DNA from 4 places in the Nocardia sp. NPDC058058 genome. Region 1 is predicted to be linked to each of the others. Evidence: riboswitches for the same ligand, from Rfam matches in the RefSeq annotation. Region 1 holds a riboswitch; each other region holds the start of a gene.
What was found. Region 1 has a riboswitch for S-adenosylmethionine ahead of ACFVUS_RS16025 (bifunctional o-acetylhomoserine/o-acetylserine sulfhydrylase). Riboswitches for the same ligand answer to the same signal wherever they lie in the genome.
Positions count from the first base shown of each region.

Region 2: linked by a shared signal. The riboswitch ahead of ACFVUS_RS23140 (rhodanese-like domain-containing protein) and the one ahead of ACFVUS_RS16025 (bifunctional o-acetylhomoserine/o-acetylserine sulfhydrylase) in region 1 are both predicted to bind S-adenosylmethionine.
Region 3: linked by a shared signal. The riboswitch ahead of ACFVUS_RS20075 (amino acid ABC transporter permease) and the one ahead of ACFVUS_RS16025 (bifunctional o-acetylhomoserine/o-acetylserine sulfhydrylase) in region 1 are both predicted to bind S-adenosylmethionine.
Region 4: linked by a shared signal. The riboswitch ahead of ACFVUS_RS19285 (aminotransferase class V-fold PLP-dependent enzyme) and the one ahead of ACFVUS_RS16025 (bifunctional o-acetylhomoserine/o-acetylserine sulfhydrylase) in region 1 are both predicted to bind S-adenosylmethionine.

Region 1 is NZ_JBHVSA010000002.1:183,039-190,796, reverse strand. Features, by position in the region: gene ACFVUS_RS16040 (DUF3017 domain-containing protein) at 1-216, shown strand, start outside; gene ACFVUS_RS16035 (hypothetical protein) at 291-452, opposite strand; gene ACFVUS_RS16030 (homoserine O-acetyltransferase) at 642-1,796, opposite strand; gene ACFVUS_RS16025 (bifunctional o-acetylhomoserine/o-acetylserine sulfhydrylase) at 1,793-3,142, opposite strand; SAM riboswitch class IV at 3,238-3,348, opposite strand; gene ACFVUS_RS16020 (TetR/AcrR family transcriptional regulator) at 3,361-4,080, opposite strand; gene ACFVUS_RS16015 (MFS transporter) at 4,218-5,711, shown strand; gene ACFVUS_RS16010 (NADP-dependent isocitrate dehydrogenase) at 6,020-7,237, shown strand; gene ACFVUS_RS16005 (FAD-binding oxidoreductase) at 7,550-7,758, shown strand, end outside.
Region 2 is NZ_JBHVSA010000002.1:1,849,916-1,857,673, forward strand. Features, by position in the region: gene ACFVUS_RS23125 (amidohydrolase family protein) at 1-273, opposite strand, end outside; gene ACFVUS_RS23130 (FAD-dependent oxidoreductase) at 364-1,752, opposite strand; gene ACFVUS_RS23135 (hypothetical protein) at 2,042-2,479, shown strand; SAM riboswitch class IV at 2,540-2,655, shown strand; gene ACFVUS_RS23140 (rhodanese-like domain-containing protein) at 2,672-3,094, shown strand; gene ACFVUS_RS23145 (O-succinylhomoserine sulfhydrylase) at 3,091-4,305, shown strand; gene ACFVUS_RS23150 (type 1 glutamine amidotransferase family protein) at 4,423-5,061, shown strand; gene ACFVUS_RS23155 (MarR family winged helix-turn-helix transcriptional regulator) at 5,058-5,504, shown strand; gene ACFVUS_RS23160 (HAD-IIA family hydrolase) at 5,517-6,275, opposite strand; gene fgd (glucose-6-phosphate dehydrogenase (coenzyme-F420)) at 6,439-7,479, shown strand; gene pta (phosphate acetyltransferase) at 7,581-7,758, shown strand, end outside.
Region 3 is NZ_JBHVSA010000002.1:1,169,280-1,177,037, reverse strand. Features, by position in the region: gene ACFVUS_RS20100 (HhH-GPD-type base excision DNA repair protein) at 1-259, shown strand, start outside; gene ACFVUS_RS20095 (hypothetical protein) at 378-1,082, shown strand; gene ACFVUS_RS20090 (hypothetical protein) at 1,216-1,923, shown strand; gene ACFVUS_RS20085 (hypothetical protein) at 2,087-2,788, shown strand; gene ACFVUS_RS20080 (flavin reductase family protein) at 2,953-3,504, shown strand; SAM riboswitch class I at 3,605-3,696, shown strand; gene ACFVUS_RS20075 (amino acid ABC transporter permease) at 3,707-4,588, shown strand; gene ACFVUS_RS20070 (amino acid ABC transporter ATP-binding protein) at 4,585-5,349, shown strand; gene ACFVUS_RS20065 (transporter substrate-binding domain-containing protein) at 5,377-6,357, shown strand; gene ACFVUS_RS20060 (LLM class flavin-dependent oxidoreductase) at 6,362-7,432, shown strand; gene ACFVUS_RS20055 (ABC transporter substrate-binding protein) at 7,456-7,758, shown strand, end outside.
Region 4 is NZ_JBHVSA010000002.1:988,951-996,708, reverse strand. Features, by position in the region: gene ACFVUS_RS19315 (diacylglycerol kinase) at 1-395, opposite strand, end outside; gene ACFVUS_RS19310 (SDR family oxidoreductase) at 409-1,197, opposite strand; gene ACFVUS_RS19305 (TetR family transcriptional regulator) at 1,305-1,931, shown strand; gene ACFVUS_RS19300 (hypothetical protein) at 1,906-2,460, opposite strand; gene ACFVUS_RS19295 (DUF2752 domain-containing protein) at 2,597-3,049, shown strand; gene ACFVUS_RS19290 (hypothetical protein) at 3,103-3,291, shown strand; gene ACFVUS_RS19285 (aminotransferase class V-fold PLP-dependent enzyme) at 3,341-4,654, opposite strand; SAM riboswitch class IV at 4,707-4,820, opposite strand; gene ACFVUS_RS19280 (heme oxygenase (biliverdin-producing)) at 5,012-5,677, shown strand; gene ACFVUS_RS19275 (LysE family translocator) at 5,790-6,428, shown strand; gene ACFVUS_RS19270 (flavin reductase family protein) at 6,430-6,894, opposite strand; gene ACFVUS_RS19265 (YbaK/EbsC family protein) at 7,040-7,513, opposite strand; gene ACFVUS_RS19260 (2-oxo-4-hydroxy-4-carboxy-5-ureidoimidazoline decarboxylase) at 7,553-7,758, opposite strand, start outside.

The DNA of each region.
Region 1 (7,758 bases):
GCGGTGGTGTTTCTGGCGTGGGATCGGTGGCGGCGGGGGACGTTTTTCTTCGGGGGGGCGGCTTTGCTGGCGGCGGGGTTCCGATTGATGCTGCCGACCGAGCGGGTGGGGGTGTTGGCGGTGCGGAGTAAGCCGTTCGATGTGGCGTGGTTGACGGTGATGGGGAGTGTGATCATCGTGTTGGCGGCGACGATCAACAGCCTCGGGGTCACCTAGGCCGCGACGAAAGATTCCCCGGCAGCGGCGAACGCTCCGGGGAATTGCTGTGTACGGGGAACGTCGTAGGTGCGTCAGGCGGGGGTGAGGCGGCGGCCGAGTTCGCGGCGCAGGATTTCCTGGTCGGGTAAACGGTGTAATACGCGCAGCACGGCGGGACGTAATTCGTGCTGTTCCTCGTCGGAGAGCAACGCGACCAGATCGCGCAGATCCATGTCATCGAAGGCTGCTGTCATGTTGCATACCTTACGACGATGCACCGATTCAGTCACGAAATCGGCGTGTCGGTTACCGAGGTGTCATCGGTGCGAAACCGACAGTGCGTCAAGATAATTCAGACGAAACAGGTATGACTCATGGGAGAACCCGCGGTCATTGCACCGCGGGAATTCCGTAAAGACCCGTCAGTCCCGTGCGTCACACCGTCAGCCGCGCGCCGCGCGCGCCAGCTCCATGGTCTCCGCCATGAGCTTGCTGACCGCCTCGGTCTCGGTCAGGAAGCCGTCGTGACCGTCGCGCGAGTGCACGATCTCCAGGCCCTTACAGCCCGGCAGCAGATCCGCCAGCTCCTGCTGATTGCGCAGCGGATACAGCCGATCCGAATCCACGCCGCCGACCACGACCGGCACCGGCGTACTCTGCAACGCCGCCTCGACGCCGCCGCGCCCGCGACCCACGTCGTACCGGTTCAACGCCTCGGTGAGGTAGACGTAGGTGCCCGGATCGAACCGCGAGATGAGCTTGTCCGACTGATACTCGAGGTAGCTCTGCACCGCGTAACGCCCACCCTCCCAAGGGTTTTCGTCACCCTGGGCATGGTTCTCGAAACGGTGGTCGAGTTCGGCCTCGGCGCGGTAGGTCAGGTGCGCCATGCGGCGGGCCAGTCCCATACCGGTCATCGGGGCGCGCCCGGTGCCGTAGTAGTTGCCGCCCTGCCAGTCCGGATCGGACTTGATGATGGCGATCTGCGTGGTCTGCTGCCCCAGCTGATCCGCGGTGGCGCGGGCGCTGGCCGCGAGCACCAGTGCCGCCCCGACCCGTTCCGGATAGCCGATCATCCACTCCAGCACCCGCATACCGCCCATGGACCCGCCGACCACGGCGGCCAATCGGTCGATGCCGAGCAGATCGAAGAACTGCGCCTCCGCGGTCACCTGATCGCGAATGGTGTACTCGGGAAACCTTCCGCCCCAAGCTTTTCCATCCGGCGCCAGCGAGGACGGGCCGGTGCTGCCCTTACAGCCGCCGAGCACGTTGATCGCGATGACACACCATTCCCGGGTGTCGACGGCCTTGCCGGGACCGATGGTCCCGTCCCACCAACCGGCGGAGTCGTGATGCACATCCGCCGGGCCGACCACATGCGAGTCGCCGGTGAGCGCGTGCTCCACGAGCACCACGTTATCGGCGGTCGGGGATAGTTCGCCCCAGCGTTGCACGGCCAGCGTCACATCGGGAATGACGGCGCCGCTCTCCAGTGCCACATCCCCGATGGAGAAGCTGGCGAGCGTCCCGTCCGGCGGCGGTAGTAGCGCCGCCGCGGTCGGGACGGTGGTCTTCGAATCCGTATCGGCGGTCAACTCGCGGCCGCCGTAAGTCCGTTGCGCAGATCCGCCAGAATGTCGTCGATTCCCTCGATGCCCACGGCCAACCGCACCAGACCTGGGGTGACGCCGGAAGCGAGCTGCTCCTGCGGCGTCAGCTGGGAGTGGGTGGTCGAGGCGGGGTGAATCACGAGCGAACGCACATCCCCGATGTTAGCGACATGGCTGTGCAGCACGAGAGCGTCCACGAACTTCTTGCCCGCATCGACACCGCCGGCCAGTTCGAAGGACACGATCGCGCCGACGCCCTTGGGTGCCAGCTGTTTGCCACGCTCGAACCAGGGGGAGTCGGAAAGTCCCGCGTAGTACACCTTCTCGATGCCCGGCTGCTGCGCCAGGAACTCCGCGACCGCCTGCGCGTTGGATACGTGCCGCTCCACCCGCAGGCTCAGCGTCTCGATGCCCTGGGCGATCAGGAACGCGTTGAACGGCGCGACGGCCGCACCCAGATCGCGCAGCAACTGCACGCGCGCCTTGAGCGCGTACGCCGGTGCGCCCAGATCCGCGAAGACCACACCGTGGTAGCTGGGATCGGCGGTGGTGAACCCCGGGAACCGCGACTTGCCCTCGGCGTCGGTGACGGTCCAGTCGAAGGTGCCGCCGTCCACGATCACACCCGCGACGGCCGAACCGTGCCCGCCCAGGTACTTGGTCGCCGAATGCACCACGATGTCCGCGCCGTGCGCGAGCGGCTGGATCAGGTACGGCGTGGCGACCGTGTTGTCCACGATCAGCGGCACACCGGCGGCGTGCGCGACGCCCGCGATGCCCGGGATATCCAGAATCGAGCTGCTCGGGTTCGCGACGGTCTCGCCGTAGAACGCCTTGGTATTGGGCCGCACGGCCGCTTCCCACTGCGCCAGATCATCCGGATCGTCCACGAAGCTGACCTCGATGCCCAGCTTGGGCAGCGAGTAGTGGAAGAGGTTGTAGGTGCCGCCGTACAGGTGCGGGCTGGACACGATGTGATCGCCCGCCTGCGCGAGGTTCAGGATCGCGTAGGTCTCCGCGGCCTGCCCGGAGGCCAGCAGCAGGGCCGCCACACCGCCCTCCAGCGCGGCGATGCGCTGCTCCACCACGTCCTGGGTGGGGTTCATGATGCGTGTGTAGATATTGCCCGGCTCGGCGAGCCCGAACAGCGCGGCGGCGTGATCGGTATCGCGGAACGCGTACGAGGTGGTCTGGTAGATCGGCAGGGCGCGCGCGCCGGTGGCGGCGTCGGGGGCTTGGCCGGAGTGGACCTGCCTGGTCTCGAAGGACCAGTTGGCGGGATCCGTATCGCCGTTCGCGGGGGAGGCGGAGGGCGCGGTCGAGTCACTCATGTCGTGCTCCAGGTGGAAAGGTCGCCGGAATCGGCGGAGGCGGACGTTATCGGAAGGCGAATTGGCTTCGACAACAACACATCTCGGGTCCTCCTACAGTGCGCTTGCGCTCGGCCTTCGAGCGCCTGGTCTTCACCCGGAGCACCCCGCCGCTGCTGGAGGGTTGCCGATCAGCGAGCCGGGGCTTGGCGCTGATGCTCTTGACCTTGGCGCAGATTCTAACGGGGCGGCGCAATAGCCTCGGCGACGGGGAGGGCGCAGCTGCGAATGAACTCGTTGTAGGCGGCCGTGACGTTGTCCATGAGCTCGCGGGCCGATCCGGCGCTGGAGCAATCCGGGAATTCGGAGGCGGCGTCGAACTCGCACTCCATGCCCACGCGCACGATGCCGTGCCAGGTGGTCGAAATGAGCCGCACCGGCATGGAATTGGGGTCCATGCGCAGGCGTTCGCCCAGCACGGTGGTCATGGACAGGGTCTTGGTGTCGGCGGCGGACAGGCTTTCCGCGCGCACCGTGGCGTTGTTCTGTGAGATGCGCTGCATCTGCTGGAACCAGCGGAAGGGTGCGGGATTGTCGCCGTCGATGACCTGTTCGACGGTGGCCCGGAAGGCATCGAGCAGGGCTTGCAGTTCATTGCCGGTGATCGGCTGGGCGCGCAGCTGTTCGGCCAGGGCCTTGCCCATGTCCTCGACGGGGGCGATGACGATCGCCTCTTTGCTGTCGAAGTAGCGGTTGATGGTGCGCGGTGAGACATCGGCCTCATCGGCGATCTGTTCCACGGTGGTGGCGTCGAACCCCTGTGTGTCGCACAGCCGCAGCGCCACATCGATGATTCGCGTCCGGGTCTGCTGCTTCTTGCGCTCGCGCAGGCCCGGGCGGTGCCGTTCCAGGGTGTGCTGCCGCTGTGGGGAATCAGCGATCGTCGACGACTCGGCCATGCCGTCATTGTATAGCCGTCGGACAGGATTGTGACGTTAACGGCCAACTGTCTGATTGCGACACTTTTCTCTTGACGCCAAATGTCGGCCGGTGCCACGATGGAGCGAGCTGTTCGAACCACTCCCGAGGAGACGGCATGACCACTGGGACCGCGATCGACGCGCCCAACGAAACATCAAGTCAGGCAGGCGCTTCCAAGCGCTGGCTGGCGCTGGGCGTGATCGCCATGGCCCAGCTGATGGTGGTGCTCGACGCGACCATCGTCACCATCTCCCTGCCCTTCGCCCAGCAGGACCTGGGCATCAGTGACGGCAACCGGCAGTGGGTGCTCACCGCGTACACGCTGATCTTCGGTGGCCTGCTGCTGCTCGGCGGGCGGCTCGCGGATTACCTCGGCCGCCGCCGCATCTTCCTGATCGGCCTGATCGGCTTCGCCGCGGCCTCCGGGCTGGCCGGTCTGGCACAGAACACCGCGGAACTGTTCATCGGACGCGGTTTGCAGGGCGCGTTCGGCGCGCTGCTGGCTCCGGCGGCACTGTCCCTGGTGTCGGTGACCTTCACCGAGGCCAAGGAGCGTGCGCGGGCGTTCGGCGTGTTCGCGGGCGTCTCGGCGGGCGGCGCGGCCATCGGCCTCATCGTCGGCGGCGCGCTCACCGAATACGCCAGCTGGCGCTGGTGCCTGCTGGTGAACACCCCCATCGCGCTGCTGGCGTTCGCCGGCGCCATCGCGTTCGTCATCAAGGACGTTCCGGCCCCGCGCACCGGCGGGTACGACCTGCCCGGCGCGATCACCGCGACGCTCGGCCTGGTCTCGGTGGTCTACGGCTTCAGCCGCGCGGCCGATGACGGCTGGGGCGCGACCAGCACCCTGTCGCTGCTGGGCGTGGGTGTGGCGCTGCTGATCGCGTTCGTCGCCATCGAGCGGCGTACCGCGAATCCGCTGCTGCCACTGCGTATTCCGGGTGAAATCAATCGCGGCGGGTCCTTCCTGGTCGCGCTCATCACCCCGATCGCCATGTTCGCCATGTTCTTGAACCTGAGCTTCTACCTGCAGATCACCCTCGGGTACTCGGCGCTCAAGGCGGGCGCGGCGTTCCTGCCCTTCCCGCTCGGCATCGTCATCTCGGCCGGTATCGCCAGCGCGGTGCTGCCCAAGCTCGGACCGCGGCCGGTGATGTTGGTCGGCGCGCTGTTCGGCACCGCCGGGCTGCTCTACCTGGCGCAGCTCGAGCTCGGGGACAGCTATGCCACCCATGTGCTGCCCGCGATCCTGTTGATCGCGCTCGGTATGGGCGGCTTGTTCGTGGCCATGCAGACCACCGCGCTGCATCAGGTCGATGACAAGGATTCCGGTGTGGCCTCGGCGCTGTTGAACGCGGCGCAGCAGGTCGGCGGTTCCATCGGCACCGCACTGTTGATGACGCTGTCGGTGCAGGCGACCGAGCGGTATGCCCGCAATCACCCGACCATCGACAATGTGGTGGCGCGCGCCTCGATCCACGGGTACGACATCGCGTTCTACGCGGGCGCGGGCTTCTTCCTGCTGACCATTCCGATCATCGCGTTCATGATCCGGGACAAGCCGGAGAATCTGCTCGAGGGTTCCGAGCACGTGCACGTCGGAGTCTGATCCGTTCGAATTCGCACCCCAGTCGAGCTATGCGCGGCGGGGGTGTTTCGTGCCCTGGGTCACGCCTTTGCTACCTGTGAGTAACTCGGATGGGGTCCCGCACAGCGGGGGCTGCCCGCGCGGTGAGGTCGGCAGCAGCAGTACGCTCGTCTTGTTTGGCGTCCTACCGCGCGGACCTGGTACCAGAGGTCCCGAGGAAAACGCCGGGCATATACGTTGTTTGTTGAACAGCCGGGGTTCCCGCTCACAAGCGTGCTCACCTGGCCGTGCAATGGGAGCACCACCTTCCTAGGAGGACACGAAGTCCAATGTCCAAGATTAAGGTTGAAGGGACCGTCGTCGAACTCGATGGCGACGAGATGACCCGGATCATCTGGCAGTTCATCAAGGACAAGCTGATCAACCCGTACCTCGATGTGAACCTCGAGTACTACGACCTCGGCATCGAATACCGCGACAAGACCGATGATCAGGTCACCGTCGACGCGGCGAACGCCATCAAGAAGCACGGCGTCGGCGTCAAGTGCGCGACCATCACTCCGGACGAGGCCCGGGTGAAGGAATTCGATCTCAAGAAGATGTGGCGGTCGCCGAACGGCACCATCCGCAATATCTTGGGCGGCACCATTTTCCGCGCGCCGATCATCATCTCGAATGTGCCGCGTCTGGTTCCGGGTTGGACCAAGCCGATCATCATCGGCCGCCATGCCTTCGGTGATCAGTACCGCGCCACCGATTTCAAGGTGCATCAGGCGGGCACGGTCACCCTGACCTTCACGCCGGAGGACGGCTCCGAGCCGATCCAGCACGAGGTCGTGCGCATGCCGGAAGACGGCGGCGTGATCATGGGCATGTACAACTTCCAGGAGTCCATCCGCGATTTCGCGCGTGCCTCGCTGAATTACGGCCTGCAGCAGAACTACCCGGTGTACCTCTCCACGAAGAACACCATTCTCAAGGCCTACGACGGCATGTTCAAGGACACCTTCGAGGACATCTACCAGACCGAATTCAAGAAGGAATTCGACGCGGCGGGCCTCACCTACGAACACCGCCTGATCGACGATATGGTCGCCTCCGCGCTCAAGTGGGAGGGCGGCTACGTCTGGGCCTGCAAGAACTACGACGGCGACGTCCAGTCCGACACCGTCGCACAGGGTTTCGGCTCGCTGGGTCTGATGACCTCGGTGCTGCTCACCCCGGACGGCCGCACCTGTGAGGCCGAGGCCGCGCACGGCACGGTCACCCGGCACTACCGCCAGTACCAGCAGGGCAAGCCCACCTCCACCAACCCGATCGCCTCGATCTTCGCGTGGACCCGTGGCCTGGCGCATCGCGGCAAGCTGGACAACACCCCCGAGGTGATCGGCTTCGCGCAGACCCTCGAAGAGGTAGTCATCAAGACCGTCGAAGACGGCCAGATGACCAAGGACCTCGCCCTGCTCGTGGGCGGCGACCAGGGTTACCTCACCACCGAGGAATTCCTCGGCGTGCTCGACGCCAACCTGGCGCGCACACTGCGTTGATTCAACTCCCGGAGTCTCACCTTCGGGGGCACAGGGCGTTTCGGCGTCCAGGACGTTCAGGCGTCCGAATTTCGCGCTGATGCAACGTGAACAGCGCCGCAGCGGCGAACCGATGGCGGCCGGGACCGATCGTCCCGGCCGAGCCTATCCCTTCGCCCCCACGCATTCCGGGCACCTGTCCCCGCCATCAAGGCGGCGCGGGTGCCCGAACTGTTTTCCGGGCCTTTTCCCGTGACCAACTCTTTTGGGGTCATGAAACTCTCATGAATGGCGGGGGAGGATGGGCCGGTTGGCGGGCGAGTAGGAGTTGTGGTGGGTATCGGGAACGATTTGCGGCGGGTGGTGCGCGGGCGGGTGCTCGTGGCGGGGGATGAGGAGTTCGACGGGGCGCGGACGCCGTGGAATGTGGCTGTGGAGCAGCGGGTTTCGGCGGTGGTGGAGGTCGCGGACGCTGCGGATGTGGCGGCCGTGGTGGAGTACGCGGGCAAGTTCGGGGTGGCGGTGAGCGTGCAGGGGACGGG
Region 2 (7,758 bases), 1.7 Mb from region 1:
GCCCGCGCGGTTCAATTCCAGGATCTCGGCGTCGGTGGCGTCCTCGTTCAGATTGACGACGCCGACCCAGCCCGCACCCAATTCGGCGAGGGCTGCCCGGAGATAACTGGTATCGGTGCCCTGGAACGACCCGCTGACCACCGCGCCGCCGTCGATATCGAAGCGCTGCATGCGGCGTCGATAATCGGCGACGGTGTACGGGTCGGGCAGGTAGCCCTCGTTCTCGGCCAGCGGGAACCGCGGGTCGAAGATGTGGAGATGGGCATCGAACACGTGATCAGCATGCCTCACAACGGTGACAAGTGCGGAAAACCTTGTCCACCTGTCGGATTGGGCCAGGTCAGTCGAGGGGAACCAGGTTGATCAGGAAACCTTGTCCGGTTCGCTGGCGCGCAGCATGTCCTCGCGCTCGACGACCTTGACCCGCTCGCGGCCTTCGGGCTCGCCGAGGGCGCGCTCGTGCGCGTCCAGGCGGTACCAACCGGCCCACGTGGTGAAGGGGACGCCCTTGTCCTCCAGGAATTTGGTGACCGCATCGAGTTCCGGCTCGGCGGCCGCGGTGAACTTCGCGGCGTCGTCGAGCAGGCAGGCGATGGTCTCGTTGGCGTCACCCTTGGTGTGGCCGATGAGGCCGACGGGTCCGCGCTTGATCCAGCCGGTGACGTAGGTCTGCGGCATGAAACGCGCCGCACCGTCGGCGTTCTCGTCGATGAGGACGCGACCGGCCTCGTTGGGCACGGTGCCCGCCTGATCGTCGAACGGCAGGGCGGGGATGTTCTGCGACAGGTAGCCGACCGCGCGGTAGATGGCGGTGACGTCCCAATCCTTGAATTCGCCGGTGCCCTTGACGTTTCCGGTGCCGTCGAGCGCGGTGCGCTCGGTGCGCAGGCCGACGACCTTGCCGTCCGCGCCGAGGATTTCGGCCGGGTTCTCGAAGAAGTGCAGGAAGAGCTTGTGCGGGCGGTTGCCGACGTCGCGGATGGCCCACTGCTCGAGGGTGTTGCAGATCATGTCGACCTGCTTGGAGTGCCGGCGCGCGGCCTCGGAACCCTCGTCGTAGTCGATGTCCTCGGGATCGACGATGACCTCGATGGTCGGCGAGTGATCGAGTTCGCGTAGCTCGAGCGGGGTGAACTTGGCCTGCGCCGGGCCGCGACGTCCGAAGACGTGCACTTCCAGGGCCTTGTTCTCCTTGAGACCGTCGTACACGTTCGGCGGGATCTCGGTGGGCAGCAGTTCGTCGCCGGTCTTGGCGAGCACGCGCGCCACATCCAGGGCCACGTTGCCGACGCCCAGGACCGCGACCTTCTCGGCTTCGAGGGGCCATTCGCGCGGCACGTCCGGGTGGCCGTCGTACCAGGAGACGAAGTCCGCGGCGCCGTAGGAGCCGTCGAGTTCGATGCCCGGGACCTCGAGCGCGCGGTCGGCGTTGGCGCCGGTGGAGAAGATGACCGCGTCGTAGAAGCGCTGCAGATCTTCGAGGTTGATGTCGACGCCGTAGTCGATATTGCCGAGCAGGCGCACCTGCGGCTTGTCCAGCACCTTGTGCAGGGCGGTGATGATGCCCTTGATGCGCGGGTGGTCCGGGGCGACGCCGTAGCGGATCAGGCCGAACGGCGCGGGCATCCGCTCGTACAGGTCGATGCTCACGTCGGCGTCGGATTTCATCAACGCGTCCGCCGCGTAGATTCCGGCCGGGCCGGCGCCCACGATCGCTATACGAAGCGGGCGGGTCGCTGCTTGTTCGGTCATTCTTGGCGCACCCTTTGGTTGAACTATCTTGCCGTCAAGTCTCAGCCGTCTTTCTTAGCTTAGGCTAAGTTGACGCCCTCGCCCCGGGGTGCCCTTCATTGGAATCCCCGAAGCTGCAGCGTTGCTGCGTGGTCCTGCTATTTCCGTTTTCAACCGGAAATTCTGCTGATTCTATCGGTGGGCGGAAGCCCCCGCCCGCGCCGGTGCCGCGCAACTGTGCGGACGCCCAGCAGCGTGAAATGCCGGTGTCGCGCCCGATCGCACCGCCGTGACCGGGCATGATCGAGTCATGGAAGATGCCGACGACCAGCAGATACCGATCGATCAGAGCAGTGCGCGCAGCATGCTGCCATTCCTGGTCGCCGCGGGCGTCCTGGTGCTGGTGATCGTGGGAATCGTGGTCGCCGCCCTGGTTTCGCCGGTTGAGAAGAATGTCACAGATTCGGACCGGCTCGAGCTGGCCTCCCGCAAGTTCCTCCAATCCCGCAGCGCCACCGGCACACTGGACCCCCGCGTGGTCTGCGACGGATTCACCGAGGAACGCTCCCCGCTCGCCCCCGCCAAGGCGGGTGACGGTACCGCCTTCGACTTCGTGAAACTCGGCGATCCGGCGGTGACCGGGGACCGGGCCACCGCGCAGGTCACCTTCGATACGGCCGGGAAGGAATCAACCTCCACCTGGCACTTCACCCGTTCCGGCAGTCTGTGGCTGGTCTGCGATTCCTGACCCGCCGCGACACTCTGCACGGTTTGACAGGTGGGCCTTTTTTCGGTCAATCTCATCCCAGGTCATGAGTACCAGCGCCAAGCCCCGGCTGGCTGGTCGGCAACCCTCCTCCGCGGCGGGGTGCTCCGGGTGACGACCTGGCCGCGCATCGGGCAACGGTGCGGCAAGTGCGGATTCACAGGAGGTCGACAAGTGAGCTACGCGGGCGATATCTCGCCGAAGCAGGCGTGGGAATTGTTGCGGGACAATCCGGATGCGGTGCTGGTCGATGTGCGCACCGAAGCCGAATGGCGCTTCGTCGGGGTCCCCGACACCAATGGCATCGGGCGGCCGACCGCGCTGATCGAGTGGGTGGACACCAGCGGCACCCCCAATTCGCGCTTCACGGACCAACTTCAGCAGGCCCTGGCCGAGCGCGCCGCGGATTCGGAAGCGCCGGTGATCTTCATCTGTCGCTCCGGTCAGCGCTCCATCGGCGCGGCCACCGCCGCCACGGCGATCGGCATCTCCCCTTCTTTCAATGTCCTCGAGGGTTTCGAAGGCGCGCTGGACGCGCAGGGTCACCGCGGCAGCGAAGGCTGGCGCGCCGATGGGCTTCCGTGGAGGCAGTCATGATCACCGGTGGTTCATTCGAGCGGCCGCTGCCCGAGGGCGTCGGCCCGGCCACGCTGGGCGTGCGCGGTGGTACGCGCCGTTCCGGCTATGACGAGACCTCCGAGGCGCTGTTCCTGAACTCGGGTTTCGTCTACGAGAGCGCCGAGGCCGCCGAGGCCGCGTTCACCGGCGAGATCGAGCACTTCGTGTACTCGCGCTACGGCAATCCGACGGTCGCCATGTTCGAGGAGCGCCTGCGCCTGCTCGACGGCGCGGAGGCGTGCTTCGCCACCGCGAGCGGTATGTCCGCGGTGTTCACGGCGCTGGGTGCGCTGCTCGCCGCGGGTGATCGCCTGGTGGCCGCGCGCAGCCTGTTCGGCTCGTGTTTCGTGGTGGCCAATGAGATTCTGCCGCGCTGGGGCGTGGAGACCGTGTTCGTCGACGGTGAGGATCTGGCGCAGTGGGAAGAGGCGCTGTCGGTGCCGACCCAGGCCGTGTTCTTCGAAACCCCTTCCAATCCAATGCAATCGCTGGTCGATGTGCGCGCGGTCTGCGATCTCGCGCATAAGGCGGGCGCGAAGGTGGTGCTGGACAACGTCTTCGCCACCCCGCTGCTGCAGCGCGGTTTCGATCTCGGCGCGGATGTGCTGGTCTACTCCGGCACCAAGCACATCGACGGTCAGGGCCGGGTGCTCGGCGGCGCGATCCTCGGGTCGAAGGAGTACATCGACGGCCCGGTGAAAACCCTTATGCGCCATACCGGTCCGGCGCTGAGCCCGTTCAATGCCTGGACGCTGCTCAAGGGTCTGGAGACCATGCCGCTGCGCGTGCGCCAGTCCACCGAGTCGGCGCTGCGCATTGCCGAGTTCCTGGAACTGCATCCGGCCGTGGCCTGGGTGAAGTACCCGTTCCTGAAGTCGCATCCGCAGTACGAGCTGGCCCGGAGTCAGATGTCCGGCGGTGGCACCGTGGTGACCTTCGAATTGAAGGCGCAGGCCGAAGCGGCCAAGAAGCGCGCCTTCGAGGTCCTCAACGGCCTGCGCATCATCGATATCTCGAACAACCTCGGTGATTCCAAGACGCTGATCACGCATCCGGCGACCACGACGCATCGCGCCATGGGTCCGGAAGGCCGTGCGGCCATCGGTCTTTCCGATGGTGTGCTGCGGATTTCGATCGGTCTCGAGGATGTCGAGGATCTGCTGAACGATCTGGGCCGGGCACTGGCCTGATAGGAAGCCCCGAGGGCCGGAACCGTCATCGACGGTTCCGGCCCTTTGTCGTTTCGGTCGGAGTCCGAAGGATTGCGGCTATTGACAGCTTGCTGTCAAACATGACAGGATGCTGTCATGACGAAAACAGTTCACCTGGCCGTGTACGACACCTTCTCCGATTGGGAGCCCGGCTTCGCCACCGCGCACATCAACCGCCCGCTGTGGCATCGCGAGCCGGGGGAGTGGCAGGTCCGAACCGTCGGCGCCACAAAGGATTCCGTCGTCTCCATGGGGGGTGTGCGGGTCACGCCGGATCTGACCCTCGACGAACTCTCCCCGTCCGACAGCGCCATGCTGATCCTGCCCGGCTCGGCCACCTGGGAAGCCGGTGCGCTGAATGCCTTCGCCGATAAGGCGCGCGATTTCCTCGCCGCCGGTGTCCCGGTCGCCGCCATCTGCGGCGCGACCTTCGGCCTGGCGAGCGCGGGTCTGCTGGACGGCCGCAGGCACACCAGCAATGCGGCGGAATACCTTGCCATGAGCGGATATTCGGGTGGCGCGGACTTCGTCTACGAGCCCGCCGTGACCGACGGTGATCTCATCACCGCCAGCGGCACCCTGCCGGTCGATTTCGCCCGCGCCATTCTGGGCCGGCTGGATATCTTCGAACCGCACATCCTCGAGGCCTGGTATCTGCTCTATGGCAAGAACGATCCGGCGGGCTTCTTCGCGCTGGCCGAATACGAGGAGAGCCGCGCGGTGGCGACGGCATGACCCGCACCGAACAGGATCTCTTCAGTACGGCGGCGATCACGTCTTTCAAGCTGAACGGCCAATTCCTGGCCATCGCAGAGGAATTGGCCGGTCCGGCCGGGCTCACCGCGGCCTGGTGGCAGGTGCTGGGCGCGGTGCTGCACGAGCCGCTGCCGGTGGCGGGCATCGCCCGCGAGATGGGCATCACCAGGCAGAGCGTGCAGCGCATCGCGGATCTGCTGGTGGAGAAGGGTTTTGCCGAGTACCGCCCGAATCCGCAGCATAAGCGTGCCAAGCTGGTGGCCGGTACCGCGGCGGGTCATGCGGCGGTGCGGCGCATCAATCCGCAGCACGCCGAGATGTCCGCGCGGCTGGTGGCCGAGCTGGGTATCGAGCGCTTCACCCGGATCGTGGATTCGCTCACCGACCTGTCGGCCGCGCTCGAAGCCATCGAATCCGAGTAATCGCAGCGTCTTTCAGGCGTCGAACGGGGCCTTGGTCTTGCCGACGAGTTCCGCGACCGAGTGCAGTACGGCGGTGGGCCGGTACGGATACTGTTCGACGGTGGCCTGGGTGGAGATGCCGGTGGTCACCAGGATGGTGCGCATACCGGCTTCCAGACCGGAGATGACATCGGTGTCCATCCGGTCGCCGATCATGACGGTGGACTGCGAGTGCGCGCCGATTCGGCGCAGCGCCGACCGCATCATGAGCGGGTTGGGCTTGCCCACGTAGTACGGCTCCTTGCCGGTGGCGCGGGTGATGAGCGCCGCGACCGAACCGGTGGCCGGGAGAATGCCCTCACGCGAGGGTCCGGTGGGGTCCGGATTGGTGGCGATGAATCGCGCACCCGCCGAGATCAATCGGATCGCGGTGGTGATCGCCTCGAACGAATAGGTGCGGGTCTCGCCGAGCACGACGTAGTCCGGATCGCTGTCGGTGAGCACGTATCCGATTTCGTGCAGCGCGGTGGTGAGCCCGGATTCGCCTACGACATAGGCGGTTCCGTTGGGCCGCTGCTCCTTGAGGAAGGTGGCGGTCGCGAGCGCGGAGGTCCAGATCGATTCGACCGGGATGTCCAGTCCGGTGTGCCGGAGCCGGGCCTGCAGATCGCGCGCGGTGTAGATGGAGTTGTTGGTCAGCACGAGGAACGGGATGTTGTTATCGCGCAATTCGGCCAGGAACTGGTCGGCTCCGGGCACCATGTGGTTCTCGTGTACGAGAACCCCGTCCATGTCGGTGAGGTAGGACAGGATCGGTTCTTCGGAAGAGGTCACGGGCCAATTGTCCGCTATCCCCGTTGTGTCGGGTGGGTGCGACCCCCGCCACATGGCTGACTAGGGTGCGAAGGGAGCCGTAAACCGGGAATCCGAACGGCGGCGCGGGAGGTTGGCCCGCATGACCAAGCGCACAAGGCGAAGGAGTGGCGCGGTGACAGACCTCAAACTCGGATACAAGGCGTCGGCGGAGCAGTTCGGTCCGCGAGAACTGGTGGAGATCGCGGTCGCGGCCGAACAGCACGGCCTGGACAGCGCGACGGTGAGCGATCACTTCCAGCCGTGGCGGCACAATGGCGGGCACGCCCCGTTCTCGCTGGCCTGGATGGCCGCGACCGGTGAGCGCACCGAGCGGATTCTGCTCGGCACCTCGGTGCTGACCCCGACCTTCCGCTACAACCCCGCGGTGATCGCGCAGGCGTTCGCGACCATGGGCTGCCTGTACCCGAATCGCGTCATGCTGGGTGTCGGCTCGGGCGAGGCGCTCAATGAGATCGCCACCGGATACAAGGGCGAATGGCCGGAGTTCAAGGAGCGTTTCGCGCGCCTGCGCGAATCGGTGGATCTGATGCGCGCGCTGTGGACCGGCGATCGCGTCGACTTCGAAGGCGAGTACTACAGCACGGTCGGCGCGTCCATCTACGACGTGCCCAAGGGTGGCATCCCGGTGTACATCGCGGCGGGCGGTCCGCTGGTGGCCCGGTACGCGGGTCGCGCGGGTGACGGTTTCATCTGTACCTCGGGCAAGGGTATGGACCTGTACACCGAGAAGCTCATGCCCGCTGTCGCCGAGGGTGCGGCCAAGGTCGGCCGGACGGTCGACGATATCGACCGCATGATCGAGATCAAGATCTCCTACGACACCGATCCCGAACTGGCCCTTGAGAACACGCGTTTCTGGGCCCCGCTGTCGCTGACCGCCGAGCAGAAGCACTCCATCACCGATCCGATCGAGATGGAGGCCGCCGCCGACGCCCTGCCGATCGAGCAGATCGCCAAGCGCTGGATCGTGGCGAGCGATCCGGATGAGGCCGTGGAGCAGATCAAGCCGTACCTGGACGCGGGCCTGAACCACCTGGTCTTCCACGCCCCGGGCCACGATCAGCTGCGCTTCCTCGATCTGTTCAAGCGCGATCTGGCCCCGCGCCTGCGCGCGCTGTAGTTCGCTTCCGGGTGCGGTGCGTCACCGGCGGCGCATGATGTTCGGCACGTCGGTGCCGCACCCGGGAAATCTTTATATTCCGGTCGGTACGCTCTTGATTTATGGCCTCACCGGTTTCCAGTGTGTACATCGCGTCGCCCGAGGGTGACACCGGCAAGTCGACGGTGGCGCTCGGCGTCCTGCAGGCGTTGGCCGCGACGACACCGCGAGTCGGAGTGTTCCGGCCGATCACCAGATCCGCGACCGAACGCGACTACATTCTCGAGCTGCTGCTCGAAC
Region 3 (7,758 bases), 990 kb from region 1:
GACGGCCGGAGATCCGGACGGCAAGGAAGTCCTGAAGCGGCTCAAGGCCCTCCCGGGCTTCGGCGATCAGAAGGCCCGAATCTTCCTGGCGCTCTTGGGCAAACAGAAGGGCTTCACCGGCAAGGGCTGGCGCGAGGCCGCGGGCGCCTACGGCGAGGACGGCTCCCGGCGTTCGGTGGCCGATGTCGTTGACGCCGAATCCCTATCTCAGGTAAGGGAATTCAAGAAGCAGGCCAAGGCCGCCGCCAAGTCGAAGTAGTCCCCGGTACACCGGCCCGATCGAATCAAGCTGGTTTTTAACCTCTGGTAATCGGTTCGGTTGCTTAATGCTTGCCGCCATCAGTTCGTTTCAGGCAGTGGTGAGGGAAGCAGTACCAATGAAGATGAGGAAATTCGCCGGGGTCGCGGCCCTTTTGATAGGCGCGATCGGCGTGACGACCGGGACCGTGGCAGCGGCTCCGGCGCAGGCCGATGCGGGTGCGATCAACTACAGCGCCACCAATACCAACACGAACACGGTCATCACGACCGATGCCGGATCCTTGGTGGTCGAGGACGGCGTGTTCAAGGTGAAGGCGGCCAACGGCACCACGGTCGCGGGCACCGAATTGAGCTTCCGGGTGGACGATTTCGTCTTCCCGATCGCGGCGGAGATCAAGGATCGGACGGCGACCCTGACGCCGCAGTTCGATCAGGCGCACGCGGTGTACAAGCCGGTCGCCCTGCCGTATGAGAACCAGGCCCCGTGGAAGACCGAGTACGACCGTGAGCAGGCCGCCTGGAGCCGTCTGACCAGCACCATCAGTGCGGGCGCCACCATCGGTACCGCAGTCGGCGGCATCGCCGGCGCGGCCATCGGCTGCGTGCTCGGCGGTGCGGTGAGCGCGACCCTGACCGGTGCGCTGACCGCCATGTTCGGTGCGCTCCCGGCCGCCGTGGTCGGCTGCATCGCGGGTGTTGCCGCGGTCGGCTTCCTGGGCACCTTGGTGGGTCAGCTGTTCATCACCGCGCCGGTCGCGATTCTCGCCGCGGCGCAGTACTTCACAACCATCAACACCCCGTTCGTCGCCCCCGGTAAATAATTCGGGGCGGTTTGCCCGAGGTTGCCGCGACAGTGTTCATGTTCGCGGCATCCTCGGGCAATCTCATGTTCGCGTCAACGGGTTTCGATTCCCTCGTTCCCCCTGCGGATCCCTGATGAGGAAAACCGAAAAAATGCTTTCGAAGAAATTCGCCGCCACCGCGGCGCTGGTGATCGCTGCTCTCGGCGTCGCCACCGGTACTGCGGGAGCTGCCCCCGAGGCCGCCGACGCCGGTGCCATCAACTACACCGCCACCAATACCGATACCAACACGGTCATCCGGACCGATGCCGGTTCCATGGTCGTCGAGGACGGTGTCTTCAAGATCAAGGCTGCCAACGGCACCACCGTGGCCGGCACCGAGCTCAGCTTCCGGGTGGATGACTACGTCTTCCCGATCGCCGCGGAGATCAAGGATCACACCGCGACCCTGACCCCCGAATTCGTCGCGGACAAGGGTGTTTACAAGCCCATCAACCTGCCGTACGAGAACCAGGCTCCCTGGAAGTCGGATTACGACCGTGAGCAGGCCGCCTGGAACCGCATGACCCAGACCATCACCATGGGCGCCACCATCGGCACCCTGGTCGGCGGCATCGGCGGCGCGGCTGTCGGTTGCGTCATCGGCGGCGTCGCGGGGGCGGTGCTGACCGGCGCCCTGACCGCCATGTTCGGTGCGCTCCCGGCGGGCATCGTCGGCTGCATCGCCGGCATGAGCGTTATCGGCTTCCTGGGCACCCTCGCGGGCCAGATCCTGGTGACCGCTCCGGTCGCGATCATCGCCGCGTTCAACTACTTCACCACCATCAACCAGCCGACGCTGCAGGCGCCGGCGAAGTAGTTTCACGGTTTCACAGTTTCACGGCACGGCCCCCGCTCACACAATTCGAGCGGGGGCCGTTGCTTGTCAATACTTCGAATCATCAGGGTTGCAAGACTCCCGCGCGGCCCCGTCTTGCTCGATGCTGGCCGACGCACTGCACGAGAGATGAGGGAAGCAGTACATGAAGATGAGTAAATTCGCTGCTGTCGCCGTTTTGGTGACGGCAGCTCTGGGCGTGTCCGCGGGCACGGTCAATGCCGCTCCTGAATCGGATTCGGCCGCAATCAATTTCACGGCCACCAATTCCCAGACGAATACGGTCATTCACACCGATGCGGGTTCGCTGGTGGTCGAGGATGGTGTGTTCAAGATCAAGGCCGCCAATGGCGCCACGGTCGCGGGTTCCGAACTGAGTTTCCGGGTGGACGATTTCGTCTTCCCGATCGCGGCCGAGATCAAGGATCGCACCGCGACCCTGACCCCGGAGTTCGATGTCGACAAGGCTGTCTACCAGCCGGTCGCGCTGCCCTATGAGAACCAGGCTCCGTGGAAGACCGACTACGACCGTGAGCAGGCCGCCTGGAACCGCCTGAAGGACACCGTCGCGATGGGCGCCACCATCGGCACCCTGGTCGGTGGCATCGGCGGCGCGGCCGTCGGCTGCCTCATCGGCGGCGCCACCCTGGCCACCGTGACCGGTGCGCTGACCGCCATGTTCGGCGCCCTGGGCGGCGCGGTGTTCGGTTGCATCGTCGGCATGAGCGTCATCGGGTTCCTCGGCACCCTGGCGGGCCAGCTGTTCGTGACCGCCCCGGTCGCGATTCTGGCTGCCGCGCAGTACTTCACCACCATCAACCAGCCCTCGGTGCAGCCCGCCAAGTAGTCCGGACGCATCCGTTCCGCCGATGGTCCCGGCCGGAACGGATGGCACCGCGAGGATGGATGGAACCCGCTCGGTCGAACGACCGAGCGGGTTCGTCGTATTTCCTTGCGATCTCCGTGAATCCAATGGTGTCCGGAGTGCGCCCGCGGTGGTGCACTGGGGTGATGGGTGAGCTGACCTCGATTCGCGGCGATGCGGCCGCACTCACGACGGTGGATGGGGCGGATCTGCGAAAGACCTTCGCGCACTTCCCCAGTGGAGTGGTGGCGGTCTGCGCGCGGATCGGCGGGGTACCGCACGGCATGGTGGTGAGCACCTTCGTGCCGGTGTCGCTGGACCCGCCGCTGGTATCGCTGTGCGTGCAGTACTCCTCGGAGACCTGGCCGCGGCTGGAGAAGGCGTCACTGCTGGGGCTGAGCCTGCTCGGGACCGAACAGCAGGCCGCGGCGCGCAGTCTGAGTTCGCGCAACGGTGACCGCTTCCGGGATGTGGAACTGCGCAGCGGGCACGGCAATGCCGCGTTCATCGCGGGCGCCAGCGCCTGGCTGGAAGCCTCTGTGCACGAACAGGTTCCGGCGGGCGATCACGCGGTGGTGCTGTTGCGGGTGCATCGGCTGACCGCGCATCCCGATACCGAGCCGCTGGTATTCCATCGCAGCGGATTCCGTTCGCTGCACGACGGCGCGCCGCCGGGACTGACCGAGGCCGCCAGCTGAGGCCGTTGGCTGCGGCCCTCCGCTGAAATCATTGCCGCGCCATTGAATTCACGTTGATCCGGACCGGCGACAGTCGCCGGACCGGCTCGTAACGTCATCCTCACCATCCAGAGCGACCGAGAGACCTGGCTCGTAGAAGTCGCAGCAACCCCCCGATTCGGGTGCGGGTGCTACCGCCGGGACCGATGGAGGACAGATCCACATGAGTACCCTTGCCGCGCCGCCCGATTCCCGGGAGGAGGACGCACATCATGACGACGGCGCGCTGACCGTCGCACCCACCCGGCATCCGTGGCGCTGGGTGGCAGGCGGTATCGCGCTGCTGGTGGTCGCGCAGTTCGCGCACGGCCTGGCCGTGAATCCGGGCTGGGACTGGTCCACGTTCGCGCAGTACATCACGGCCGCCTCGGTGCTCTCGGCACTGAAGGTGACCATCGAGCTGACGTTCTGGGGCACCCTGCTCGGCTTCTTCCTCGGCGTCTGGCTTGCGATCGGCCGCCTGTCGAAAAACCCGGTGCTACAGGCTCTTTCGTGGGCCTACATCTGGTTGTTCCGGTCCATTCCGCTGATCGTGCAATTGCTGTTCTGGTTCAATATCGCGTACCTGTACAAGACGCTGTCGCTGGGCGTGCCTTTCGGACCGGCGTTCTACACCTTCGACGTGAACGGTGTGATCAGCGGATTCACCGCCGCAGTCATCGGTTTGGCGCTGCATCAGGCCGCGTATTCGGCGGAAATCATTCGCGCCGGGATCATTTCGGTGGATCAGGGGCAGTGGGAGGCGGCCAAATCGCTCGGGTTGCCCTGGCACAGGCAGTTCTTCGGGGTGATCGCGCCGCAGGCCATGCGCGGCATTCTGCCCAATGCCGCCAATGAGGTGATCAGCCTGTTCAAGGGCACCTCGATCGTCTCGACGATGGCGATCGCGGAGTTGTTCTACCAGGTGCAGGTGATCTTCGGCCGCAATGGCCGGGTGGTGCCGCTGCTCATGGTGGCGACGGTCTGGTACATCGTGCTCACCTCGATCCTGAATGTCGCGCAGTACTACATCGAACGCCACTTCGCGAAGGGCAGTGCGCGATGAGCGAGTACGCGGTCGAATTGCGCGGCATTCGAAAGTCTTTCGGCGACCTCGAGGTGCTCGGCGGGGTGGATCTGGCGGTGCGCACCGGCGAGGTCACCGTGATCCTCGGTGCGTCCGGTTCCGGCAAGTCGACCCTGTTGCGCACCATCAACCACCTGGAGAAGGTGGATGCCGGCACCGTCCGGGTGGGCGGTGAACTGGTCGGCTACCGCCGCCGGGGCAATCGACTGCACGAGCTGCCCGAGCGCGAGATCCTGCGTCAGCGTTCGCGCATCGGATTCGTCTTCCAGAACTTCAATCTCTTCCCGCACAAGACGGTTCGGGACAATGTGGCCTTCGCGCTGATCGGCGCGCTCGGCCGGCCCAAGGCCGAGGCGCGTGCCGAGGCCGCGCGGTGGCTGGAGCGAGTCGGCTTGGCGGACAAGGCCGATGAGTATCCGCGCCGACTGTCCGGTGGTCAGCAGCAGCGGGTGGCGATCGCCCGCGCGCTGGCCCTGCGCCCGCAGGTGCTGTTGTTCGACGAGCCCACCTCCGCGCTGGATCCGCAGCTGGTCGGCGAGGTGCTCGATGTCATCCGGGATCTGGCGCGGTCGGGTTCCACGCTGGTGATCGTCACGCACGAACTGGGTTTCGCCCGCGAGGTGGCCGACACCGTCGTGCTGCTGGACGCCGGGCGAATAGTCGAACAGGGCCCGCCCGCCCAGGTTTTCGACGAGCCCGCGCATGAGCGCACCAAAGCTTTTCTCTCGCACGCGCTCTGACGCGTCGTCCCCAAGTGAAGGAATGTCATGTCTTTGTCGAGTCGTCGCAGACGGATAAGCACCGCGCTCGCGGTCGCGATCCTGGGCCTGTTCGTCGGCGCGTGCGGTAACGGCGACGGTGGCGCGGACAGCACGCGCACGGTGAACGGCCTGACCTACGATCTGACCCCGCAGCAGTCCGGCCGCGTGCACGCGGACAAGGTGGATTCCATTGCGGCACAGGTGCCCAAGGCGATCCGGGACCGCGGCACGCTGATCGTGACCGGTTCGGCGGCGTCCGCGCCGCCGCTGCGCTTCCTGGCCAATGACGATCGCACCACGGTCGGCTCCGAGGTGGATTTCGCGAACCTCTTCGCCGACATCCTTGGCTTGAAAGTCGATCTGCGCACCGCGGATTGGGCGCAGAACTCGGTCAAGGTGGATTCCGGTGAGGTGGACGCCTTCATCTCCAATGTGACCGTCACCGAGGAGCGCAAGGAGAAGTTCGACTTCGCCACCTATCGTCTGGACAATCTCGCGCTCGAGGTGCCCAAGGACGCGACCTGGACCTTCACCGATCGAAAGTCGGTGGCGGGCAAGCGGATCGGTGTCGGCTCGGGCACCAATCAGGAGCAGATCCTGGTGCAGTGGAACGAGGCGAATATCGCCGAGGGCCTGCCCAAGATCGATATCGCCTACTTCCAGCAGATCACCGACTACTACCTGGGCCTGTCCTCGGGCCGCCTGGACGGCTACCTGGGTCCGAACCCGTCGGCGCAGTACCACGCCGTCACCGCGGGCCAGACCAAGGTGATCGGCACCCTCTCCGGTGCGGGCGATGCCCTGCAGGCCGAGATCGGCGTGCTCGTGAAGAAGGACAACGGTCTGATCGGGCCGATCCACGAGGCCATCCAGTACGCCATCGATCACGGCCTCTACCAGAAGGTCATCGACCGCTGGGGCCTGAAGAACGAGACCGTGACGGCCTCCCGGATCAACCCGCCCGGCCTGCCGAAGAAGAAGGGCTGAGTACGTGAAATTCCTGCTCCTTACCCTGATCACGCATACCCCGGACCCGGTCACCGGCATCCAGGAGACGCCCCGGCAGCGGTTGCGCCGGGTGGTGGACAGCGCGCGCCTGGCCGAGGACCTCGGCTACGACGGCTTCGCGGTGGGGGAGCGGCACGAGGATCCCTTCATCTCGGCCGCACCGCCGGTGGTGCTCAGCCATATCGCCGCCGTCACGAATCGGATCGCGCTGTTCACCGGCGTCACCACGCTCAGCCTGCTGGATCCGGTGCGTGCCTTCGAGGATTACTCGACGCTGGACAATCTCTCGGACGGCCGCCTCGAACTGATCATCGGCAAGGGCAACGGCGCGGCGCAGGCGCAACTGTTCCACGTCACCACCGAGGATCAGTGGGAGCGCAATCGCGAAGGCTACGACCTGTTCCGGCAGCTGTGGGCCAGCGACAGCGTCACCTGGAGCGGCAAATTCCGGCCGCCGCTAACCGAGGCGAAGGCCCTGCCCCGTCCGCTGCAACCGCGCCTGCGCATCTGGCACGGCAGCGCCACCAGCGAGGAATCCGCGGATTACGCCGCGCTGCACGGTGATCCGCTGTTCTCGGCGAATGTCACCTATCCGGTCGAACCGTATGCGGCGCTGGTCCGGCACTACCGTGAGCGCTGGGCGGCGTACGGGCATGATCCGGCGGAAGCGCTGGTGGGCGCGGGCACGGCGGGCTTCCTGGTCACCCGGGATTCGCAGGAGGCCCTGGACCTCTACCGCCCGATCTTCGAGGCCCGCAAGGCCGCCGCCGCGAAGTTCAACGTGCCCATCGTGTTCGACACCGTCGAGGATTTCGCCGCGCGTTCCTCCGCCCTGCTCGGTTCGCCCGCGCAGGTGCTGGACAAACTGCACCGCTACCACGAGCAACTCGGTCACGAGGTGCTGCACCTGAGCGCCGACGCGGATGGCCGCACCGAGAAGCAGCACCGCGAAAGCCTCGAACTGTTCCAGGCGGAGGTGGCGCCCGAACTGCGCCACCACATTCCGAGCCGTCCGCTCGGCGCCGATCGCTACCCCTCCGGAGATCCACAGTGAATTCATCCCCAGCCGTGCACAGCGTGCCCACCGCGGCGTCGCCGAATCGATCGGCCGCGGCCCGCCTGCGGCGACCGGTCGCGCTCGCCGGTGTCCTGGCCGCCGCGCTATCGCTCGCGGCGTGCGGCAGCGGTGACGACGGTGCGGCCGCGTCCGGTCCGGCACAGCCGGGCGGCACCCTGCGCTACGGTCTCTCGACGGCCCCGACCTGCTCGGATCCCGCGCAGTCCGGGACCAATCAGACGCTGTACGTGACCCGCCAGATCGTGGATTCGCTTACCGATCAGGATCCGGCCACCGGTCAGATCCGGCCGTGGCTGGCGGAC
Region 4 (7,758 bases), 810 kb from region 1:
GCGTTGCCCGCGTCGGCGGCTTCGATGATCGGGGCGATGGCCTCGTCCGGCAGTGTGCCGTAAGGGAATTGGAGGAAGACGGGGCTGCTGGAGACCACGTTTATGCCCGCGCGCAGGAACATCTTCAGGTCTTCGACGGCTTCCATGAGCCGGTCGTCGGCCATGGCGGTGTGCACGATGCAGTCCGGTTTCAGGGCGATGAGGGCCTGGGCGTCGGTGGTCGCGAGGACACCGGTTTCGGTGTCCAGGCCCGCGAGTTCGCCCGCGTCCCGACCGGCTTTGGCGTCGCTGGACACCCAGACGCCGACCAGGTCCAGTTCGGGGCGGGCGATGATATTGCGGAGTGTGCGGCGGCCGACATTGCCGGTACTCCATTGCACGACACGGTATTTCATGGCTGACTCCGGTTCACAGGTCGGGCAGGCCGAGTTCGAGGTTGGGTGCTTCGATACCGCCGTCGACCTCGAGGATCTTGCCGGTGATGTAGCCGCCCGCGCGCGAGCACAGGAAGACGATGGCGGCGGCGATCTCCCAGGGCTCGCCGAGGCGGCGCAGCGGGGTCGCGCCCTCCATCTTGGCTTTGATTTCCGGTTGCTGCGCAACGACTTCCAGCGCGGAGGTGAGGACGGAGCCGACGGCGATGGCGTTCACCCGCACGCGCGGGGACAGATCCGAGGCGGCCATCCGGGTCCAGTGCGCGAGTGCGGCTTTGGCGGTGCCGTAGGCCAGGAACCCGCGACCGGGTGCGCGGCCCATCATCGAGGAGATGCTGACCACTGATCCGCCGTCGTTCTTCAGCATGTGCGGCAGCGCGGCCTGGGTGAGGGCGTGCGCGGTGGACACATTGAAATGGAAGGCGTCCTCCAGGAATTGCGGGGAGGTGGTGGCGAAGGTGTTCGGCATGGTGCCGCCGACATTGTTGACGACGATATCGAGGCGGCCGAGTTCGGCGGCGGCGGTATCGGCGAAGGCGGTGACGGTGTCGAGGTCGTTCAGATCGCAGGGCACGATCACCGCGCGCCGGCCCAGCGCGCGGATCTTGCCCGCGACGTCCTCGAGCTGCGCGGGGGTGCGGGCGGCGAGGGCGACATCGGCGCCGGCCTCGGCCAGCGCGAGCGCGGTCGCGGCGCCGATACCGCGGCCCGCGCCGGTGACGACGGCGACGCGGCCGTCCAGTCGGAAGGTGTCCAGGATCATCGAGTGCAGTCCTATCGAGTGATGGCAGTCACCCAGAGCTTTAAGAACAAGTGCTTAACTGTCAAGGATGAGTTCTTTATCGGCTGGTGGACGGCTATTCTGCACCTGTGGGAGTGAACGAGGCGCGGGAGCGGATCATCTTCGCGGCCGAGCGATTGATCGCCGAACGCGGGCAGGCGGTGCCGCTGCGCGATATCGCCGCGGCCGCCGGACAGCGGAACAATTCGGCGATCCAGTACCACTTCGGTTCGCGGGACGGACTCATCGAGGCCGTGGTGGAATTGCGACTCGGCGCGCTCGAGGTGCGGCGCTTGGAAATGCTCGCGGAACAGGTCGGCGCGGGTGCGGGGGTGCACGCGCTCTTGGAGGCGCTGGTGCTGCCGATGTTCGAACTCGGGGCCAGCGAGGGCAGTCATCACTACGCGCGCTTCCTGGAACAGATCCACACCCACCCGGCGGTCACCGACGCCTCGAATCTGGAGAGCGACCGCCGCACCTCGGTGCGGGTGATCATGCAGCGGCTCGGCGATGAAATGACCACGCTCGCACCGCGATTGCGGGTGCATCGGCTGCGCGCGCTGCCCACCATGCTGTTCGCGCTACTGGCCGATCATGAGCGGGCGGTGGAGTCGGGCCGGGTCGCGGCGGGGGACACCGGCGCGTGGACCGAGATCATCGACATGCTCGCGGGCGCGCTCACCGCGCCGGTCAGCGAGCGGGCGCCGATTCGCTGAGGCCCACGGTCGGCGGATCGTCGTGTGAGCCGCCGAGTCCGATGGTCGGTGCGTCGTCCGGCGCCGTCCCGGTGCGGTAGTGCACCGGCATGGTGGGCGGCTCCTGATAGTTCGGGTGCAGCGCGTGCGCGGAGATGGTGGCCACGGCGGCGGCCGGATCGGCCGCGTGCGATGCCGCGACCGGGCCGATGACCCGCTGCGCGCCGGCGGGAACGGAAACCGGTGGTGCGGACGGGTCGGTAACCCGGTGGGCGGCAGGCGGAACCGCGCCGGATCGCGGGTTGTCGCCGACCTGGGCGACAGCCGGAACCGGGACGGGGTTCGTGCCCGATGAGCCGGGGCGCTCGCGGCGCTGGAACAGCAGGTACGCGCCGCCGATCGCCGCGATTACGAGCAGTATCAGCAGGCTGTTGGGGAATGAGTAGCCGAAGGTCATGCTGCCCGCTTTGGCGACGATGATGAGGGCGAGCATGCCCGCGGAGGCGGCGGCGCGGGCGATTCTGCCACTGTCGGCCTGGCGCTGGCGCATGTGACCTACCTCCCGCGGATCGAAAACCCTTGCAGGGGAAGCATACCCACGGGTTCGGACTGCGAACCGCACTGTCCGGGGGTGCGAAGTCGCGCGGAATATGGCGGGTTGCGGCGGGCCCGGTTACGGTTGTCTGGTGGAAACCGTGCAGGCGCGTGACGCCGAATCCGCTGCTCACCCCAGGTGGCTGAGTGCCGGATTGCCGCTGCTCGGCGGTGCCGCGGTGGCAGGTGGCTTGGTGCTACTGCACTTTCGCGATCCGCATGAGTCGGGGTCGTATGGGCTCTGCCCGTTCAAGGAAGTGACGGGGTACTGGTGCCCCGGCTGCGGCGGGCTGCGCGGATTGCACAATCTCACCGACGGCCGGGTGCTCGACGCGATTCACAGCAATATCCTGCTGGTGCCGCTGCTGCTGGGATTCCTGGCGTGGTGGGTGACCTGGCTGGTGAGCGGGTTCCGTGGGCGGACGAGCCCGCCGCCGCTACCGCGGGTGCTGCCCAGGACCGCCCTGTGGGTGACGCTGGCCTTTCTCGTCCTATATACGGTGGTCCGCAATACGCCGTGGGGGAGCTGGCTCGCGCCGGTGTGATCGGTCGGCGTGCCTGGCCGAATTACCTCGGGCAAACCGGGCATGCTCTGGCTATGAGTGATTCGCTGAAGGAGCGCGTGCGCGCGAAACTGGTCCGGCAGCTCGATGAGGACGGGCCGCCGGACCCGGATCAGGAAGACGGACGCCAGGTTTCGGTGCGGGACGACCTCGACATCCTCGATGCCGTCGCCGACGACGATCCCTTCGTGGAAGAGCTCGCTCGCCGCTACCTGGTGTTCTAGACCGGCCGCCGGCCCGGATCGCGACCGGCGACCAGCGGCGAACCGAGGGTCAGATCGCGCAGGGGGCCGCGCCGGCGGCCGAGCTGCCGAAGGGGCGGGTTTCGGGGGTGGGGTTCCAGTGGCCCTCGGTCTTGGCGTAGTCCCAGGCGGGACCGTTCTCGACCAGAGCGGCGATGGCGTCGACGAGGCGGTCCACATCGGCGGCGGTGGTGCCCAGGCCGATGCTGGCCCGCACGGCGGCGTCGACGCCGAGACGCGACAGCAGGGGGTGCGCGCAGAAGCGGCCGTCGCGGACGCCGATGCCGTGTTCGGCCGAGAGGTAGGCCGCCACCTGGCCGGGCTCGAACCCGTCGACGGTGAAGGCGACGATGCCGACCGCATCGGCGCTGTCCCGCCAGATGCGCAGGAAGTTCACGCCCGGAACGGTTTTCAGGCCGTAGCGCAGGCGGTGGGTGAGGTACTGCTCATGTTCGAGCAGGGTGGTCTCGTCGAATTCGGCCAGTGCGTCACACGCGGCGGCGAGGGCGGCCACACCCAGCACATTGGGGGAACCGGCCTCGTGGCGCTGCGGGGCGGGAGCCCACTCCACGCTGTCGGCGCTCACCGAACGGACCGCGCCGCCGCCCGCGAGGTACGGCTCGGCGGCATCGAGCCAGTCGCGGCGGCCGACGAGTACACCAGCGCCGAACGGGGCGTACGCCTTGTGACCGGAGAAGGCCAGGTAGTCGATACCGCTGGTCTGGAGATCGATGCGCCGGTGCGGGGCCAGCTGGGCGGCGTCCACCAGTACCCGGGTGCCGCACTGGTGCGCGATCCAGGCCAGCCGCTCCAGCGGGAGCAGTTCCCCGGTCACATTGGACGCACCGGTAATGGCAAGCAGCGCAGCGGGTTTGGTGCACAGTTCGGCGACCACGCGCTGAATGGTCTCCTCGATGGTGTCCGCGATCGGCACCACGCGGCGGCCGTTGCGGGTCCACGGCAGGAAATTGGCGTGGTGTTCGGAATCGAGCACCACGGTGTCACCGGGCACGCAGGAGGCCAGCAGGTTCAGCGCATCGGTGGTGTTGCGGGTGAAGACCACGACCTGATCGTCGGCCGCGTTGAGGAAGCGGGCGACCGAACCGCGAGCGGATTCGTAGCAGTCGGTGGAGACGCGCGAGGCGTATCCCGCACCCCGGTGCACGCTGGCGTAGAACGGCAGCAGATCCTGCACGCGGGTGGTGACCTGCGCCAAAGCCGGTGCGCTGGCGGCATAGTCGAAGTTGGCGTAGCGAATCGTTCCGCCCTGCACGAGCGGTACCTCGAGCTCACAACCGGAAACGGTGGCGAGGGCGGCACAGGTCTGGTCGGCGAAAGCAGTCATCACGAAATCCCATCGGGCAAGGGACACGCGATCAAGGAAAGCAATGATCGAGAGTCCGCGCTTGCCGCGCCCGGTCGGGCGGCGGCCCGGTCGTCACCTGGAGCACCCCACCGCGGAGGAGGGTTGCCGACCAGCTAGCCAGGGCTTGACGCTGGTACTCATGACCTGGTTGAAGAGCTTGCAGAAGATCGCGGTTCTTGTCAACCCCGCCGCGAAAATCATCCGAAAGTTGGATCGGGAGGGCCGAAAAGGTCGAATCGCGAGATCGTTGCTGAAGCGTATGGTCGAAGAGAAAGTTAGGGTATCCAAAGGTGGGCGCCCCGGAGACGTAATTTCGACCGAACGAGGAGCTCGACCATGTTGGACACCGACACCGCCGCGCCGTTCTCGACGCTCATCCGCAGCGCGACCGAACAGCAGCACGCCGAGGCCGAGCACTCCACCTTCATGCGCGATCTGCTGACCGGCGAACTCGGCGTCGAAGCCTTCTACCGCTACACCTCGCAGCTCTGGTTCGTTTACGAGGCGCTCGAAAAGCATTCCGCCGCACTGGCTTCCGATTCGGTCGCGGGACCGTTCGTACAGCCGGGCCTGGCCCGCCTGGCCGCTCTGGAAGCCGATCTGGCCTACCTCGGCGGTGCGAACTGGCGCGATGAACTGACCCCGCTGCCCTCGACCGCCGCCTACGCCGCTCGCATCGAGGAGTGCGCGACCGAATGGTCCGCCGGCTACGTGGTGCACCACTACACCCGCTACCTGGGTGATCTGTCCGGTGGCCAGGTCATTCGCGGTACCGCCGAGAAGCTGTGGAACCTGCCCAAGAAGGGCGACGGCGTGCGCTTCTACGTCTTCGACGACATCTCGAATCCGGCCGCGTTCAAGCGCGAGTACCGGGAGAACCTGGACGGACTGCCCATCGAAGGCGCCGATGTCGAGCGGGTGCTCGACGAGGCTCGCCTGGCGTTCACGATGAACACCGACGTGTTCCGCGAACTGGGCGCGGAATTCAGCGCGCGGAACTGAATCTCTGCCGCTCCGAGGGCCGCCGCACGTTTCTCCTCCGGAACGTCGGCGGCTTTCTCATGTGCGGTGAAAACACTTGCGCCCGTGGGCCGCGGTGGGTTGCCATGGGAGGGTGAGTTTTCCCCTGCTGCTGAGCTTTCTCGGGTTGTGCGTGCTGCTGGCCCTGACCCCCGGTCCGGATACCTTTCTGGTGCTGCGTTTTTCGATGGCCGGGCCGCGTCCGGGGATAGCGGCGGCGGCCGGATCCGCGTTCGGCGGAATCGTCTGGGCGGTGGTGGTCGCGGCGGGGGTGGCGGCGCTGCTGGAGCAGTCGGCCACGGCGTATCGCAGCCTGAAGGTGGTCGGTGGAATCTACCTGCTGTACTTGGGGATTCGGGCGCTCATGGCGCATCGCAGGGGGCTCGCGGACGCGGAGGCGGAATTGGCCGCGCGGGGGTCGCGGGAACGGGCGTCATCGATTCGCTCGGCGTTCGCCGCGGGGTTGCTGTCCTGTATTTTCAACCCGAAGGTCGGGTTGTTCTATCTCGCGGTGCTGCCGCAGTTCCTCACCCAGGTGACGTTCGCGAATACGCTCACCCTGGGCGCGATCGAATCCTCCATCGCCGCAATCGAAATGGTGCTGCTGGCCCTGGCGGCCTCGCGTGCGGTGGAACTGCTGCGCAAGCCGAAGGTGCGGGATCGGCTGGAGCAGGCGAGCGCCGGAATCCTGGCGGCGCTGGGCATCGGCACCGTCGCCTCCGCCGCGGCGTGAGTCAGTCGGCGATCTCGGCGCGGTGGTAGACGCCGTTGTAGTACACCAGCGGGCCGACGGCGGGCGCGTCCTCGGTGTTGTCGTGTACCCGCGTGACCAGGCCGATCACCAGGGTGTGATCGCCGATCGGAATCAGCTGGTGCACGGTGGCGCGCACCCAGATCGGCGTCCCGTGCAGTACCGGTTCGCCGGATTCCAGGGTGGTCCACAGCGATCGGTCGGTGAAACGTTCCTCGGCGCTGCGACTGAACCGCTGCGCCAGATGCTTCTGATGTTCGCCCAGGAAGTGCACCACCACCGATTCCGCCTGGGTCATGGCGGCGATGCTGGACGAGGTCTCGGCGATATTGAACGAGATGAGCGGCGGCTGCGCCGATAGCGAGGCGAACGAGGTCGCAGTGAAACCGACCGGCCCGTCCGGAGACTTGAGCGTGACGATGGTGACGCCCGCCGGATAATGGCGCATGGCGGCGCGATACTGCTGGGCGGTGATGCCGCTCAGGTCGTCGGGCACGTGGAGCTCGGCGCCAGGCGTCGGAGAATCGGTCACCTTCCGAACCTACGTCCACGGCCCGCCGGATATTCCATCCGGTGCGGAAATTGGTGCGAACTCAATCGACGTCGATCGCCAGACCAGCGGTTATTCGAACCAGCTCGCCAAAAGTGGTGCGAAATACCGTGTTCGGATGCCCGCCCGCGGCCCACAGCTCCGCATGCCGGGCGAGCGCTGTATCGATGTAGGTGGGCAGGTTGATCGGATGCCCGACCGGGGCGACCCCGCCCATCGGCTGACCCGTCACCTGCTGCACCATCGCCGCCGGAGCCCGGGTCAGCGTGCCCTCCAGGCGTTCCCCGGTGCGATCCAGATCGACCGTGTGCGCGCCGGACACCAGCAGCAGCACCGGATCGTCGTCGAGCAGGAACAGCAGCGATTTGGTGATCGCCCCGAGTTCCACGCCGAGTGCCTGGGCGGCCTCGGCCGCGGTGTGGGTGGGTTGCGGCTGGGTGAGGATGACCCCGTGATGACCGCGAGCAATCAGTGTGTCGGAAACTTTGGAAGCGACCGGCGGCAGGGACCTGCGCATGGCACCAGAGTAGAGCGATTGCGGTGGATGTGCGGGGGATCAGTATTCGGGATAGCCCTCTTCCGGGCCGAGCATTCGCTCGATGCGTGCTCGCGTGACGCGTTCCAGCTCGATGACGCTGTGCTCCGAAATCGTTTCGCGCGCACACGAATCGAAGGCGTGCTCCAATTCGGCCGCGGAGAGTGCGCGCAGCCCCGCCGCGACGGCGGTGTGCAGGGCGTCGTAGCCGGGGTAGGGGCGGCCGT